2 regions of the Rothia sp. HMSC069C01 genome follow, and region 1 is predicted to be linked to the other one. Evidence: predicted binding sites of a transcription regulator. Region 1 holds the regulator's gene; the other holds the start of a gene.
The links. The regulator HspR, encoded in region 1, represses chaperone genes until heat shock. The targets are predictions, from matches to a motif close to AAGTTGAGTCNNNNNGACTCAACTT.

Region 1 (8,274 bases):
TTCCAGGTCGCTGGAGTCTTCCTTCAGCCGGTCGGATGCGTATCGCAGAATATCTGCGTGGCTAATGTATCCCTGCGCGAGCCCCCATCGTAAACCCTGCCAGGTGAGGGGACTCTTCCTGATGCCTTCATAGCCTATGTAATACGTGCCCAGCATCAATAGCGTTCACCTCCTATCTTTGTAGTCCCACGAATAACGCAGCATTTGGCGTATTACCCCACCCTAGAGAGTGGGTAATACACCCCAAGGTGCATTATTCGGATGAGTCCTGCGATGTACCCGAAGAATCCTGTCCCGGCTCGGAATTATCCTTCAGCTTGGGCCAGAAAATGTAGGTGAATATGGCGCAGATGATTGCAACAGCCGCGCCTGCCACAAACCCCCGCCCGGAGCCAAAACCACCGAACAGGAGAGTACCAATAGGCAGGGCGAACATGAATACGAGGACGGACGTGAAATAACGTGTAAAGAAGCGGGACATGACGCTCCTTTCGTTGTCTGTATGTAAACGCATCTTGAACGTTTGTTTATTGATAGAGATGTTACTAGATGCTCAACTTTGTTGGGTAGCTCTTAACCCCAACACGTCGCGGCAGAACCCTCTCAAGTCCCAGTCGTAGGATTTGCAAGAACTTATATTACTGCTGTGGATGCACCGTTCTCATGAATAGTGCAGCACACGGGGGAGATATTACGTGTTCCCTTGCACAGCTCGGTAGAGTTCTTCAACAGTGGTTATGTTGGTGGGGTCTTCCTGCTCGGAAGGGTCGTTGGGGTCGACAAGATCTGCTCCCTCAGGAATTATGAATTCTTTTCCGTTATATTCTTCTTTCTTGGGATCAATTTTGCAACTATCACGGCTAACATCAAACTTGTAGTTTTTTGGATCGACTATGCGCGAGAATTTTGCTCGGGAGAAGTCGGGTTCTTCTATAAAGGTTGTGTCAGAGAAAAGAACACTCTGTTTGAATTTAGCCTTAGAGAAAATAGCGCGCTCATAGGTTTCTTCATTTCCAAAGGTTGCTTGAGAGAAATCAGCATTCTGGGTAAAGGTAGCCTCGGCGAAGATAGCACGCTGGTCGAAATTAGCACTTTGGAAGTAAGCATCGTGGAAGTCAGCGAGCCGGAAGGTAACATGCTGTTCGAAATGGGCTCCGAGAAAGTCAGCACGCTGGAAGGTAGCCTTGGTGAAGTGAGCACGCTGTTTGAAATGGGCATCGAGAAAGTCAGCACGCTGGAAGGTAGCCTCGGCGAAGATAGCATCCGAGTCGAAAATAGCACTTTCGAAATCAGCATCCTGGGTGAAGATAGCCCCATGGAAGTTAGCATCCTGGATGAAGTACGTCTTGGAGAATTTTGAGGAAGCACCGAAATAGCTGTTGCTGAGATCAACGGGGTAGAAGAAAACTGCGCTTGAAAAATCATACTCAAAATATGACCATGTTCCAGGTTTAACTTCACCTTTACCATCTTCGTTCTTATCCTTATTGCTATTGAGTCGTTTTTCAATTTCTGACAGAACTGTTTTACGAACCTCCTGTTCTTCTCGGAGAAGTGATTTATCGCGCATAAAATCTTCGTGAGATTGTTTTGCGTTTTTCGGCTTTGGGAGTGGAATTACCTGAGGGCTGTGTAAATCTTGGTTACCTTGGCAGTTCTGCTGATATTCTTCGTAGCTAAGAATAAGTTCGTCATGGCGTTCAGCCAACGGAAAAGAAGAACGTATATACGCGCACAGGCTATCGATAATAATTTGTCCTTCTTGTCGACGTTCTTTCTCGGAAGGGAGGGTTTTCTCGTCATCTAACCAATCATCGACTAGTTTGGCTAGAGTATAGACACCGCCAAGACGGATAGGCGCTTTTTCATCGGCGAGCTGTTCAACCGCTTTGGCATAACGGCTACGCCGCTCGGCATGTACCTGCCGCATATGTTCCTGGTCGTTTTTACGTCGAGTCTCACCCAGAGTGACGGCACCCAAGAGTCCGCCAGTTGTGTAGATTAAGAGCTGGCGTAAGACAGGGCCATCATCATTTTTGTTGAAACCCGAGTTGATAGCTATCGGGAGGAAGAATGCCCAAGTTCCACCGAGAATAGCTAACATCCCAAGCCATACATAGAACGTTCTTAGTGTTACCTTTTTAGATTTCCGTATGTATCTCACAACTGACAGGGATATAAGCCCAATAGCTATAATTCCCAGGGATACAGTAACAATCACCAGAATACACTGTGCTTTTTGGGAGTCTGTTATATCCAATTCTGGTTCAGCCTTTCCTTTAACCGAGAGCAAATATTCACCCTCCATCATAGGGCGAGGGTGACCCTATGTATCGGATTTCCCATTGTTAACCTCATACACCGCGTAAGGTGGAGCGGGGTATCCCTTAGTGATCGCGCGGATTATCGCCCGCAGAGTCCTTAGCTTTCGTGTCGTTTTCGCCCCAAAACCACCAGCACAGCACCCCTTGCCACCTGCCCCTAACTCCTACCCACTTCAAAAACTTGAGTCTTTTTCACTCAAGTCTGTTGACATCCACCCAAACATGTGTAAAACTTGAGTACATGAGGCTCAAGGGGTCACTCACCGGGCAGCATCCCAGCACATCTTCATCGTGCATGCGCTCGGTCTAAAAACCCCTTACGCCCCGAAGATTTAACCAAGGAACCCGCCTCGCCAAGAAGCGGGGCATAACACTAAGGAGTACAAAACATGGCACGTGCAGTTGGTATTGACCTCGGCACCACTAACTCGGTCGTATCCACCCTTGAAGGTGGCGAACCGGAAGTTATCCCTAACGCTGAAGGTGCCCGCACCACCCCCTCCGTTGTCGCATTCTCCAAGGATGGCGACGTTCTGGTGGGCAGCGTAGCAAAGCGCCAGGCGGTTACTAACGTTGATCGCACCATCTCGTCCGTCAAGCGCCACATGGGCACCGACTGGACGACTGAAATTGACGGCAAGAAATACACCCCGCAGGAAATTTCCGCACGTATTCTGCAGAAGCTCAAGAACGATGCTGAAGCATACCTGAACGACAAAGTGACCGATGCGGTTATCACCGTTCCCGCATACTTCAACGACGCTGAGCGCCAGGCTACTAAGGAAGCCGGCGAAATCGCAGGTCTGAACGTTCTGCGCATTGTGAACGAGCCGACCGCAGCTGCACTGGCTTACGGCCTGGACAAGGGTAAAGAAGACGAACTGATTCTGGTCTTCGACCTTGGTGGCGGTACCTTCGACGTCTCCCTGCTTGAAGTTGGCAAGGACGAAGACGGCTTCTCCACCATTCAGGTGCGCGCAACCAGCGGCGACAACCGTCTGGGTGGCGACGACTGGGATCAGCGCATTGTGAATTGGCTGCTTGAGCAGGTCAAGTCCAAGACCGGTGCAGACCTCTCCAAAGACAAGATCGCTCTGCAGCGTCTGCAGGAGGCAGCTGAGCAGGCTAAGAAGGAGCTCTCCAGCGCATCCAGCACCAACATTTCGCTGCAGTACCTCTCGGTAACCCCCGAAGGCCCGATTCACCTGGACGAGAAGCTCTCTCGCGCAAAGTTTGAGGATCTCACCAGCGACCTGCTCGAACGCACCAAGAAGCCCTTCCAGGACGTTATTAAGGAAGCAGGTATCAAGGTTTCGGATATTTCCGAGGTCGTGCTCGTGGGTGGTTCCACCCGTATGCCCGCCGTGGCTAACCTGGTGAAGGAACTCACCGGCCGCGAACCCAACAAGGGTGTTAACCCCGATGAAGTTGTGGCAATGGGTGCAGCCCTGCAGGCTGGCGTGCTCAAGGGTGACCGTAAGGACGTTCTGCTGATCGACGTGACCCCGCTGTCCCTCGGTATCGAAACTAAGGGTGGCGTGATGACCAAGCTGATCGAGCGCAACACCGCTATTCCGACCAAGCGTTCTGAGACCTTCACGACCGCTGAAGACAACCAGCCTTCCGTGTCGATTCAGGTGTTCCAGGGTGAGCGCGAATTCACCCGCGACAACAAGAACCTGGGTACCTTCGAGCTGACCGGTATCGCCCCCGCACCGCGCGGCGTACCCCAGATTGAGGTCACCTTCGATATTGACGCCAACGGCATTGTGCACGTCTCCGCAAAGGACAAGGGCACCGGTGCTGAGCAGTCCATGACCATCACCGGCGGTACCTCCCTCTCGAAGGAAGACATTGACCGCATGGTCAAGGACGCTGAGGCTCACGCAGAGCAGGATAAGGCACGCCGCGAGGCAGCCGACACCCGCAACGCGGCAGAGTCTGTGGCATACTCCGTCGATAAGCTGCTGAAGGAGAACGGCGAGAAGCTGCCCGAAGACGTCAAGACTGAGGTTCAGGGCGATGTTGACGAGCTCAAGAAAGCTCTTGAAGGCGATGACGACGATGCCGTGAAGTCCGCTCTTGAGAAGCTGCAGGCATCCCAGACCAAGCTGGGCGAGGCTCTGTACGCTTCCGCACAGGCAGAGGCTAACGCAGACTCCGCTTCTTCCTCCAAGGAAGATGACGAAGATGTGGTAGACGCCGAGGTTATCGACGAGGACGAAGACGAGAAGAAGTAATCATGGCTGAACACGAGAACACTGCGGGAGACCCACTGGAGGAGGCATTCAACGCCCCCGCCGCCGAGGGTCACCCCGAGGCTGAGGAAGCCCCTGCCGTAGCCGATGCTGCGGCGGGGGAAACCCCCGAGCCGAACGAGGAAGCACCCTCAGAGGATGCGAAACTCGCGGCAGAACGCCTGGACAGCCTGCTTCGCTTGCAGGCGGAGTTCACGAACTTCAAGAACCGTGCCGCCCGCGAGAAGGAACAGCTTCGAGAATTCGTGGCGAGCGATATCGTGAGCCTGCTTCTGCCGGTGCTCGACGATATTGATGCCGCACGCAAGCACGGCGACCTGCAGGAAGGCCCATTCGCTGCGATCGCCACCAAGCTTGAGGATTCTCTCAAAAAAGAAGGCGTGGAACGCTTCGGTGAGGTGGGCGAGCCCTTCGACCCGAATATTCACGAAGCGGTTATGCAGCAGCCGACCAGCGAGGTAGAACCGGACCATATTTCGATGGTTCTGCGATACGGGTACCGTGTGAAAGATCGCGTGGTACGCACCGCCCAGGTTGCGGTGGCTGTCGCCGAATAAACGCTCCGTAGAGCACATAACGGGCGGGTTCTTGAGGAATTGAGAGCCCGCCCGTTTGCCGTATATTTCCGCGGATTTTCTGGGATTTCTCTTCCAAAATTGAGTCTAGTAGACTAAACTTTATATAGGATTAAAAACTAAGGTTGTGCCCCTTTGGACGGGGCGTTACAAGAACCCCGGACGACGGGGAAGGAGAACTTACATGGCAAGCGAAAACTGGCTGTCAGAAGACTTTTACAAAACCCTCGGCGTGAAAGAAGACGCCTCTGAATCTGATATTAAAAAGGCTTACCGCAAACTCTCGCGCAAATATCACCCCGACCTAAACCCCGGGAACGAGACAGCCGAGAAGAAATTCAAGGAAGTCTCCGAAGCCTACGATGTACTCTCGGATAAGAAACAGCGCGAAGAATACGACCAGATTCGTAAATACGGTGCCGCAGGGTTCGCTAATGGCGGCTTCGGAGGCGGCGCTGGCGGATTTGGTGGTGCCGGTGGTTTCGGCGGATTTAACGGCCAAAACGTGCATTTCACGACCAGCGGCGGTGGCGAAGGTATCAACATTGAAGACCTGCTCGGTGGACTCTTCGGTGGTGGCGTTGGCGGCGCGGGTGGTTCACGCCGTACCGCCGGGTTCACGAGTGCCGATTTTGGGGATGCCACCGGGTTCGGGGGAGCTCAAGGCTTCGGCGGCAGGCAGCAGCGTGCCCCGCAGGATAATAACCTCTCCACCAGCACACGTATTACCCTGCCGCAGTCGTACACGGGCACCAAGGCGACCGTGTTCCTGCCGGACGGCACGAGTACTGAGGCGCGCATCCCGGCGGGTGTGAAGGACGGGCAGAAGGTGCGTGTGCGTGGCAAGGGCCGCCCCGGCACCGGCGGCGATCTGATCGTGACCGTGCGTGTTTCAGATGACCCGCACTACAGTCGCGAAGGAAACAACCTGGTGTTGCGTGCCCCCGTCACTCTGGAAGAGGCCGTCAACGGCGGTGTGCTGGAAGTACCCGTACCCGGCGGTAAAACCGTCAAACTGCGGCTGACCCCCGGCAGCGTGGGCCGTAAACTGCGTGCGAAAGGACGCGGGTTCACAACCAAGTCGGGCACCGGCGACCTGCTGGTGATCCCCGAGGTACACCTGCCGCAGAACCTAAGCGATGAGGCGAAGGAAGCCTTCGAGAAGTTCATTGCTCTGGCGCCGCAGGAGAACCCCCGTGAGGACCTTTTGAAGAAAGTTAGGTAGCTTATGAGTGCCCATAATAAGCAGTCGTCGGCATCTGCCTACAGCGCCGACCGGCCGGTTTTTGTGATTTCGGTAGCGGCGGAGCTGGCGGGGATGCACCCGCAGACACTCCGCCAATACGATCGCCTGGGGCTGGTGCAGCCTTCGCGTGCGCCGGGTAAGGCCAGGCGCTATTCGCAGCGCGATGTGGATTTACTTCAGCGTATTCAGCAGCTCTCGCAGGAGGGCGTTTCGCTTGAGGGAATCCGCCGGATTATTGAGCTTGAAGAGATGGTTGAGGAACACCGGGATCATATTGCCCGCCTGCAGGCTCAGCTTGAGGATGCGCACGCCAAACTGGGCCTGGCGGAACGAGTGTTCGCAGCCAGCACCCGCGGGGATGTGGTGAACATCCAGCGGGGGCAGCGCCCGGCGCCGCGCAAACGCTCCTCGGCGGTAGTGCTGTACCGGCAGAAATAGGGCTTGACCGCCCCAATACCTGCCGCTTTGAAACGGCAGCTGCGAGTATTTACTTACGCCTATACGTCAGGTCGTGGGCGCGCCTTCCTGCCTCGCGAGCCTTCCTCTCAAAGCTGGTCAGGATACGCCCCTCCCAGCGCGGCGCCCAACCACCCACGGGGTCGTCCTCGGTAGCGCCTTCACCGGCATGCAGATTCTCGAAGTCGGGGTGTGCCTCCATGACATCGCGCATCACGTGAGCGTATTCTTCCCAGTCGGTAGCAAGGCGCCAGATTCCGCCGGGTTTGAGCACGCGCGCAACCTTGTCGGCAAAAGCGGGGGAGACCAGGCGGCGTTTGTGGTGGCGTGACTTGTGCCAAGGGTCGGGGAAGAAAACCCAGAGCTCATCAACCGAATTTTCTTCCAGCATGTTATCGAGCAGTTCGGGGGCGTTAGCCTGAGCGACGCGCACATTCTCAACCCCGGCCTGCCCCATCTTGAGCAGCAGATCCGCAATGCCGGGGGTATAGACCTCAACAGCAAGGAAGTTTGCCTCGGGCATTTCACAGGCGCGGTGCACGATTGCTTCGCCCAGCCCGGAACCGATTTCGACCACCTGGTAGGCTTCGCGCCCGTAGATTGTGACCGGGTCGAAGGCGGCTTCGGGGGCTACAGAGGTATCTGCCTGCAGCCGGGGTATGTCGAGCACGTGGGTTTGGGAGTAGGTGTCCCACGCTTTTTGGCGGCGCGAGGTCAGGCGGTCGCCACGGCGCACGAAGGAGTAGGGCTGGCGGAAGAACTCGGGCGGTACCGTTTTCTTCTCGGGCGTCTGGGGCGCATCGGCGTTGGCTGATGCGGTGGTCTGCGCGTTCTGCTCTTGAGATGACATACCTATCAGGATAACGTAGCGGCGCGCGGAGAGAGGCACTGTTAAAAATTCTGGGGAGTTAAAAATTTCGGGAGCAGTTTTTCATTGTACTGAAGAAACTGCCCCCGTTTGGTCTTTGCGACCGCAAATTCGCCGTGCAGGCTACTTTTTCTTGCCGGAGAACAACAGCGCTAAGCCCGCGCCGAGAATCACGATGTTGTTGGCGAGCTGCTGCCCATCCTGGGTGGGGCGGAATGCACCGTCATGCATGTCGGGGTTGCGGAAGTACATGGTCATGAGGTTCGCACCGAAGGCGGTCAGACCCGCGCCCGCGAGGCGGGCAGGAATAAAGGGGGTCAGCAGGGTGGCGCCGAGTGCGGTTTCTGAGTATGAAATAAGTTTGCCGAAGGTTTTCGGCTCCAGCTTGGCGACGGCGGGAACGCCGGTTGCTGCCATCTGCTGCAGATATGCGTAGGTACCTTCGTCGGCGCCGAGTTTCTTGATGCCTGCATCGAGCACGAGCGCGCCCGTGGTGAGGCGCAGTGCAGCATTTGATAGTTTACCCATGAGTGAGTGTCCTCCTGAT
Region 2 (8,274 bases), on a different contig from region 1:
GTGCAAAGGTAATAGTGCGTTCTCGTTCAGCAGCGACGCATCAATTGGAGAGGAATTAGAGCCAGTAATATACCCTACTGTATGCCTCTATGGCGCTTTATGGCATACCGCTTCGATCTTATGCCCGTTAGGGTCGATAAGAAAGGCGGCATAGTAGTTCGGGTGATAGTCAGCATGCACACTTGGCGCGATATGATCCTGCCCTCCCGCTGCCAAGCCTGCTTCGTAGAATGCATCTACCGCCGCCCGCGATGGCGCAGTAAAAGCGAAATGCAGCGGTGAGGAGGGCTCACCTTTCCCAAGCCAAAACATTCCCGTGTGCTGCGTGCGGTCTGGGTTGCTAAAACCCATGCCATATGGCTCTTCATCTATCGTCTTAGCATAGCCCAGCGGCGCCAGCACTGCCTCATAAAATGCTTTATTTGCTTCAATATCTTTGACGTTGATGCCGAAATGGTCGATCACTGGTAGCCTCCTTATGGCTTTAATAACGGTTCGCTTGCCGTCGTTTCAGTAGTAACATACTCAGGACGCTATTCCGAGCGTACGAGGAAATAAATAGCGTTCTAGCTCTGGAGAGACTATTTCCATGAAGAAAGTTGCAGCGGGAGCGTAAACTACGCTCCCGCTGCACCTTAGCATTCTATTTTGCGCCGTGATGATTTAGTCGTCACGCTTGGAGGTCACTGACAGACCGTCCATTGCAACATCCGGGTTCACATCCACCTCTACGGTGTCACCATCGTGAATAGCACCCGAGAGGATACCCTTCGCCAGACGGTCGCCGATCTCGCGCTGTACCAGGCGACGCAGTGGACGGGCACCGAAGGCCGGATCGTACCCTGCCAAGCCCAGCCACTCCAGGGCGGCGGGGGTAACATCCAGGGTCAGGCGGCGGTCGGTCAGACGCTTGCCCATGCCCTGAATCTGCAGGTTCACAATCTGTCCCAGATGCTCGGAAGAGAGCGGCTCAAACATAATGATGTCGTCCAGACGGTTCAGGAACTCGGGACGGAACGCCTGGTGAACCACCTGCATCGCCTTCTCGGTGCGCTCCTCAAACGGCATCTCCTGATCGACCAGGTACTGCGAACCCAGGTTCGAGGTCAGAATCAGAATCACGTTACGGAAGTCCACGGTGCGGCCCTGACCGTCGGTCAGACGACCATCATCAAGCACCTGCAGCAGAATATCGAAGACCTCGGGATGAGCCTTCTCAACCTCATCCAGCAGCACCACGGAGTATGGGCGACGGCGCACGGCCTCGGTCAGCTGACCGCCCTCTTCGTGACCCACGTATCCGGGAGGCGCACCCACCAGGCGGGAAACGCTGTGCTTCTCGCCGTACTCACTCATGTCGATGCGCACTAGGGCGTGCTCGTCGTCAAACTGGAACTCCGCCAGAGCCTTCGCAAGCTCGGTCTTACCCACGCCAGTCGGTCCCAGGAACAGGAAGGAACCAATCGGGCGGTTCGGGTCGGAAATTCCGGCGCGGGCGCGGCGAACCGCATCCGCTACGGCAACCACGGCGGCTTCCTGACCGATCAAGCGTTCACCGATACGTTTCTCCATCTCCAGCAACTTCTCGGATTCGCCCTGAAGCATGCGCCCGGCGGGAATACCCGTCCAGGAAGAGATAACCTCAGCAATGTCGTCAGCCGTGACCTCTTCAGAGACCATAGCCTCGCCATGAGCCTCAGTTTCGGCGCGCTGAGCTTCTTCCAGTTCCTTCTCCTTGGCGGGAATTTCGCCGTAGAGCAGGCGGGATGCATCCGCCAGGTTACCCTCGCGCTGTGCCACCTCGGCACGCGAACGTAATTCGTCGATTTCGCTCTTCAAATCGCCCACGCGGTTCAGACCGGCCTTTTCGGCTTCCCAGCGGGCGTTGAGCGCATCCAGCTGTTCTTTCTTATCAGCCATGTCTTTGCGCAGCGCCGCCAGGCGTTCCTTCGACGCCGGGTCGGTCTCGTTCTTGAGGGCCAGCTCTTCCATGGTCAGACGGTCTACGGCGCGGCGCAGCTGGTCGATTTCCTCGGGGGCCGAGTCGATTTCCATGCGCAGGCGCGATGCGGCCTCATCCACCAGGTCAATCGCCTTATCGGGCAGCTGACGTGAGGGAATGTACCTATTTGAAAGTGCTGCGGCGGCAACCAGGGCGGCATCCGAGATTTGCACCTTGTGGTGCGCCTCGTAGCGTTCCTTGAGTCCGCGCAGAATACCGATAGTGTCATCAACACTAGGCTCACCCACGTACACCTGCTGGAAACGACGTTCCAGGGCGGGGTCTTTCTCAATGTTCTCGCGGAACTCGTCAAGCGTAGTGGCACCAATCATGCGCAGCTCGCCGCGCGCCAGCATGGGCTTGAGCATATTGCCCGCATCCATAGAACCTTCGGATGCGCCCGCACCAACCACGGTGTGCATCTCGTCGATAAAGGTGACGATCTGGCCTTCGGATTTCTTGATTTCTTCGAGCACGGCCTTGAGGCGTTCCTCGAATTCGCCTCGGTATTTAGCGCCCGCAACCATGGATCCAAGGTCAAGGCTGATCAGGGTTTTACCGCGCAGGGATTCGGGGACGTCGCCGGAGACCATGCGCTGAGCCAGCCCTTCGACCACGGCGGTTTTACCGACGCCGGGTTCACCAATAAGCACGGGGTTGTTCTTGGTACGCCGGGAAAGCACCTGCACCACGCGGCGAATTTCGGAGTCTCGGCCAATCACGGGGTCGAGCTTGCCTTCGCGGGCGAGCGCGGTCAGGTCGGTTCCGTACTTTTCAAGGGCCTGGAAGGTGCCTTCGGGGTCCGGGGTATCCACGGTGCGGTCTCCTCGTACTTGGGGAATGGTCTCTTCGATAACTTTGGCAGTTGCGCCCAGGTTTTCAAGCGCGCGAGCGGTATCGCTATCGCCGCTTGCGATGCCCAGCAGCAGCATTTCGGTAGAGATATAGGTGTCACCGAATTTCTGAGCGTGGGTCTGCGCACTCTGAATAGCGGCGAGGGCGCTGCGGCTGAAGTTTGCGTTCTGTACGGATGCGCCAGATGCCTTCGGCAGCTTCTTAATCTCTGCGGATGCGGCTTCCGAAATGGCGTCGATATCGAGCCCTGCGGCCTTGAGAACCGCTACGGCAACGCCTTCTCGCTGATCCATCAGTGCTTTGAGGATGTGCGCAGGTTCGATGCTGGGGTTACCCGCTGTCTGCGCGTTCATATTAGCGGCGGAGAGCACTTCTTGGCTCTTGGTTGTGAATTTTGCGTCCATAAATCTTATCCTTTCGCGTCTTGTGCGGGGCGCATCCTGCGCCTTCTTTTTACAGCTAACTTGAGTCTACTACACTCAAGGTTTGGATGCAAGGGGTTAATGCGGGTTTTTGGAACCAAAATTCAGTGCTAAAAAGGCTCTTTATGCGAATAAAGCGGTGAAAAATACGCTTTATTCGCATAAAGAGCCTTTTTAGGGCGCGGGATGAGAGGGCCAGACTAGGCCTCAGTCCAAGAAGTCATACGGGCTTTGCTGTCGCGCCTGTTCCTCCAAAACCTCGTCAGTAACACCCTGCTGCATGCGCGCCGAGCGCCTATTGGCATTGAAAGCGATCACAGCGGCGGTAATAGCCATGGCAAAGGTCAAAATTCCGAAAGTATTCCCAAATCCTGCACCGTAGCCCACGTAATCGGCACCCGCGAGCGCACCAATTCCTGACACCGGTACCCCGGCACGGTAGTCGGGAATGAACATCCCAAAGAGAAATGCGAGCACCCAGCAGACCCACACGGAAAATACGAATCCCCAGGATGCACCAACCCGCGCGTACTCGCCGCTGGCGACGCGACGATGCGCATCACGAAACATCCACCATGCACCCAGACACAGAATTACGGCGAGTGCTGGGCCAAATGAGATAGCAAAAATGGGCACGAGATCACCAGCGGCACCAAAGAGAGCACGGCCTACGGTAATCCAGGCGGCAGAGACAAACGCCATGGGGTAGGCCAGATAAAGCGTCATAATCCGGATCGGATGCATACGCTGCGGCGGGCGTATTGGTGCCTGCCCTTCGTGATGTTCGGATACGTTATTCACATAGCCCATAGTACTAGCTGTGGCACATGTGCAGGATGATGGGCACCTGAACACCCGACCTGTAGGCTTAAACTATGACGAATAATTCTTCTTTTCCCGCCGCAATTCTTTTCGACCATGACGGCACGCTTGTGGATACCGAGCCGGTGTGGGCTGCCGCGAAGGTTGCTCTTGCGGCCGAGTTCGGCGGCACCTGGACCGAGCAGGATACCCTGGATTGTCTGGGGCTTTCCATGAAATTTACGCTTGACCGCCTGCGCGAACGCGGGGTTGATCTGCCGGATGAACAGATTAATGAGCGCCTGGTTGCCAAGGTTCGTGAGGCGCTGGCGCATCAGCAGGTGGAGTTTCTGCCCGGTATTGAGCGTTTCCTGACCCAAGTGCGTGATGCCCAGATTCCAGCGGCAATTGTTACGAATGCGACTACGTCGATCGCTCAGCGTACAGCCGATGCCGCCCCGGAAGGAACGTTCTCGGTCATTATCGGCAACGATGAGACGACGCATCCAAAGCCGGATCCGCAGCCATACCTTTTGGCTGCGCAGCGTTTGGGGGTTGAGCCTAGCCGGTGTGTGGCACTTGAGGATTCGCCATCCGGGGTGCGCAGCGCGACAGCGGCGGGCATGAAAGTAATTGTAGTGCCGGGCGAGCTTGAGGTTCCCGCCGAGCTGGGGCATGCCCGCATGTTACATACCGAGTTAACGTTGGATGCGGTGCGCGCCTTAGGCGAATAGCCGCCCGATTTTCGTATTCCTCACTGTATTCACGATGATGGTTCACTGATTGCACAGGGTTGTGGCGGGGTGTGCTAAGCCTTATCTGGGCTATTTTTTAGCGTTGTCAGAACCGCATCCAAAGCCACCCTTATTATGAATTACTAAAAATAAACTTGACTCCGGGGCGTAAAAATGATTTACTAAGGATAACGCTTTTGTGAGGAGATAGCGGGTGAGAATCCCCCGCCGTCTACCCCCTTGAAGCAGCATCTACGCACTAAGAAGGAGTCTCACATGACATTCGCACAATACACCGCACCCGGACTTACTCTTGACGAAGGCAAAGAAATTTCCGAGGTTCTGCAGGCTCGCCTGCACGACCTCAACGAACTGCATCTTTCCCTAAAGCACGCACACTGGAACGTAACCGGCCCCGACTTCATCGCCGTGCACGAAATGATTGACCCGCAGGTCGACACCGTTCGCAACTTCGTGGACGACATCGCAGAACGTATGGCAACCTTGGGTGCAACCCCCAATGGTCTCGCTGGTGCGCTGGTCGCAGCACGCAACCACGAGGATTACCCCGTAGGCCGCGCTCGCGTGACCGAGCACCTGCACGCCCTCAACGATGTCTACACCCGCGTGATCGAAGACCAGCGCAAGGCTATCGAGTTCGCCGGCAAGGTTGACCCCATTACCGAGGATCTGCTGATCGGCCAGACCGCTGAGCTTGAGAAGTTCCAGTGGTTCGTTCGCGCATTCCTAGAGAATAGCGCAGGCGAAATCAAGTAATCCGCACACAGGATTTTAGAACGAAAGGTGCCGTCTCCCCTACGCGGGAGGCGGCACCTTTATTGTCCTAACTATCCCCTGTATTGATTTTCCTCAGGTTTTCTTAACAGCCGTTTCTCACGCTACCTGTAAATTCTTTTTCGCATGAAGAAACGTACCAATGAGGGTACTGGGAAAGATATTTTTCGACGCAGCGAACATAAAAGCACCGGCACCTTTTCCTAGATTTTCGAGGACGAACCCCCTATGCTGGTGAGTTGCACACCAATCTACCCGGGATATCTATGACATCGGCCGAACCGCATAAAACTCAGAGCGAGCATCTTCTCACCGCACAGACTGAGGGGGTTCGCACCGCATCCGAAGATTCTTCCCCGGCGACCGGGCACATACCGGCACGGCACCATCCCGTCACCCAGCCGAGTGAAGCACAAATCCGGCGGTGGCGGCGTTATCTCGCCGATGAAGAGTCGGAGGCACGCATCTACCGCTATCTGGCCCAGCGTGCCGAGGGCGAAGAGCGTGAGATTCTGATGCAGGTTGCCGAGGCTGAGAAACGCCATCAACAACACTGGCGCGATATGCTCGGTGAACACGTTGGCAAACCCGTCCGCCCGTCGCTCTCATCCGCATTTTTGCAGTTCATGGCGAAGCATTTCGGGTCGGTCTTTATTCTGGCAATGGCGCAAATGGCCGAATCCCGCTCCCCCTACGCCGAGGATCCGGATGCCACCGAAGAAATGGCAGCTGACGAGGCTATTCACGAAGAAATTATCCGTGCCCTAGCCACTAACGGGCGTGAAAAGCTCTCGGGTAACTTCCGCGCGGCGGTGTTCGGCGCGAACGATGGGCTGGTCTCGAACCTGGCGCTGACGATCGGTATTACGGCCTCGGGCGCATCCAGCTCTATGGTGCTGCTTTCGGGGATTGCCGGGCTGCTCTCGGGTGCGCTTTCCATGGCGGCGGGCGAGTTCGTTTCGGTGCGTTCCCAACGCGAACTTTTGGATGCATCCCAGCCGACCCAGGTAACCCTGCGCGTGGCGAGTGACCTTGATATTGATGCGAACGAGCTTGAGCTCATCTACCGGGCGCGCGGTATGGATGAGGAGGCGGCGCATCACCGCGCGCTGGAACGTTTCGGGTACCTCGACTGCGATTGCGACCCGTCACTGTCGCATCGTGCTAATGAGGAAGGTGAGGAAGAGAATGTAGCACTGGGTACGGATATTGGTGCGGCGGCGGCTTCGTTTAGCTTCTTCGCATCCGGGGCGCTCGTGCCGATTCTGCCCTATATTTTCGGGCTTTCCGGCCTCTGGGCGATGCTGCTTTCGCTCCTGTTCGTCACCATGGCGCTGGGTTTCACCGGCGGTATTGTGGGCCTGCTCTCGGGTTCTTCCCCGATGCGCCGCGGGCTGCGCCAAATCCTTATCGGGCTAGGCGCGGCGGGCATCACCTACCTGCTGGGCCTAGCCTTCGGCACTACGCTGGGGTAGGTCTATTCCGTTCCATACTTTCTCTACGCCAGCGGCGTTGCCCCTTTGCGATACACGAAATGCCACGCATATGACGTGGCATCCTGAACTGGCGCATCCAAGCAGTCTTTCAGCTTTAGCTACTTGCATATCAGGTCATCGGCTATACAGCATTGCGCAAAGAGTAATCATAATGGAGAGACTGGTTCTTTGTTTTACACTCCCTCGCAAGCCCAATAGAAAAACTCCTGCCGTTGGCACTCTCCCGATAGTGGAGGGCCGTTGACAGGAGCGAATTAGTACTTTGATTATATATGAATCCCCGGCGGCGCGAGCGTAATGGCTCGCACCGCCGGGGGTCTTATTAGCTGCCCGAACCGGGCAAAATGCTACTTGTTGGCGAAGATTTCGCGCATCAGATTAGCGGCCTCGGAAGGGGTCTTGCCGACCTTCACGCCAGCAGCCTCCAGGGCCTCTTTCTTCGCCTGGGCGGTCCCCGAAGAACCTGAGACGATCGCACCCGCGTGGCCCATGGTCTTGCCCTCGGGAGCGGTGAAACCAGCAACGTAACCGACCACAGGCTTGGTGACGTTTGCCTTGATGTACTCGGCGGCGCGCTCCTCTGCGTCGCCACCAATCTCACCAATCATCACAATGCCCTCGGTCTCCGGGTCAGCCTCGAAAGCCTCCAGAGCATCAATATGGGTGGTGCCGATAATCGGGTCGCCGCCAATACCGATAGCGGTGGTGAACCCAATGTCGGCAAGCTCGAACATCATCTGGTAGGTGAGGGTACCCGACTTAGAGACAAGACCGATCTTGCCCTTTCCGGTGATATTCGCCGGGGTAATGCCAACCAGGCACTCCTCAGGGGTGATAATACCGGGGCAGTTCGGCCCGATAATACGGGTAATCTGCTTGCCGTTCTCGTCCACCGAAGCCTTCGCGGCAGCCCAGAACTCGGCGGTATCCTGCACCGGAACGCCCTCAGTAATGACGACGACCAGACCGATCTTAGCCTCAATAGCCTCAAGCACGGCGGCTTTGGTGAAGGCGGGCGGCACGAAAACAATCGAAACGTCCGCACCGGTTTCTGAGATAGCCTCGGCAACAGTACCGAAGACCTTCAGCTCAACATCGGAGCCGTCCTTTGCCTTGTGGGTAACGGTGGTGCCAGCCTTGCGGGCGTTCACGCCGCCCACAATGTTTGT

Region 2: a site for HspR is predicted at 3,319-3,343, ahead of clpB (ATP-dependent chaperone ClpB). Genes of this name have one in related genera too.

The regions. Positions count from the first base shown of each region.
Region 1 covers NZ_KV817381.1:53,647-61,920, forward strand. Annotated here, with positions in the region: gene HMPREF2981_RS02310 (DUF2247 family protein) at 1-156, opposite strand, end outside; gene HMPREF2981_RS02315 (hypothetical protein) at 254-481, opposite strand; gene HMPREF2981_RS02320 (pentapeptide repeat-containing protein) at 692-2,311, opposite strand; gene dnaK (molecular chaperone DnaK) at 2,714-4,564, shown strand; gene HMPREF2981_RS02330 (nucleotide exchange factor GrpE) at 4,567-5,139, shown strand; gene HMPREF2981_RS02335 (DnaJ C-terminal domain-containing protein) at 5,342-6,382, shown strand; gene HMPREF2981_RS02340 (heat shock protein transcriptional repressor HspR) at 6,386-6,841, shown strand; gene trmB (tRNA (guanosine(46)-N7)-methyltransferase TrmB) at 6,891-7,709, opposite strand; gene HMPREF2981_RS02350 (hypothetical protein) at 7,851-8,255, opposite strand.
Region 2 covers NZ_KV817379.1:189,535-197,808, forward strand. Annotated here, with positions in the region: gene HMPREF2981_RS01410 (VOC family protein) at 88-465, opposite strand; gene clpB (ATP-dependent chaperone ClpB) at 664-3,261, opposite strand; gene HMPREF2981_RS01420 (hypothetical protein) at 3,487-4,080, opposite strand; gene HMPREF2981_RS01425 (HAD family hydrolase) at 4,155-4,814, shown strand; gene HMPREF2981_RS01430 (Dps family protein) at 5,091-5,591, shown strand; gene HMPREF2981_RS01435 (VIT1/CCC1 transporter family protein) at 5,876-7,084, shown strand; gene sucD (succinate--CoA ligase subunit alpha) at 7,453-8,274, opposite strand, start outside.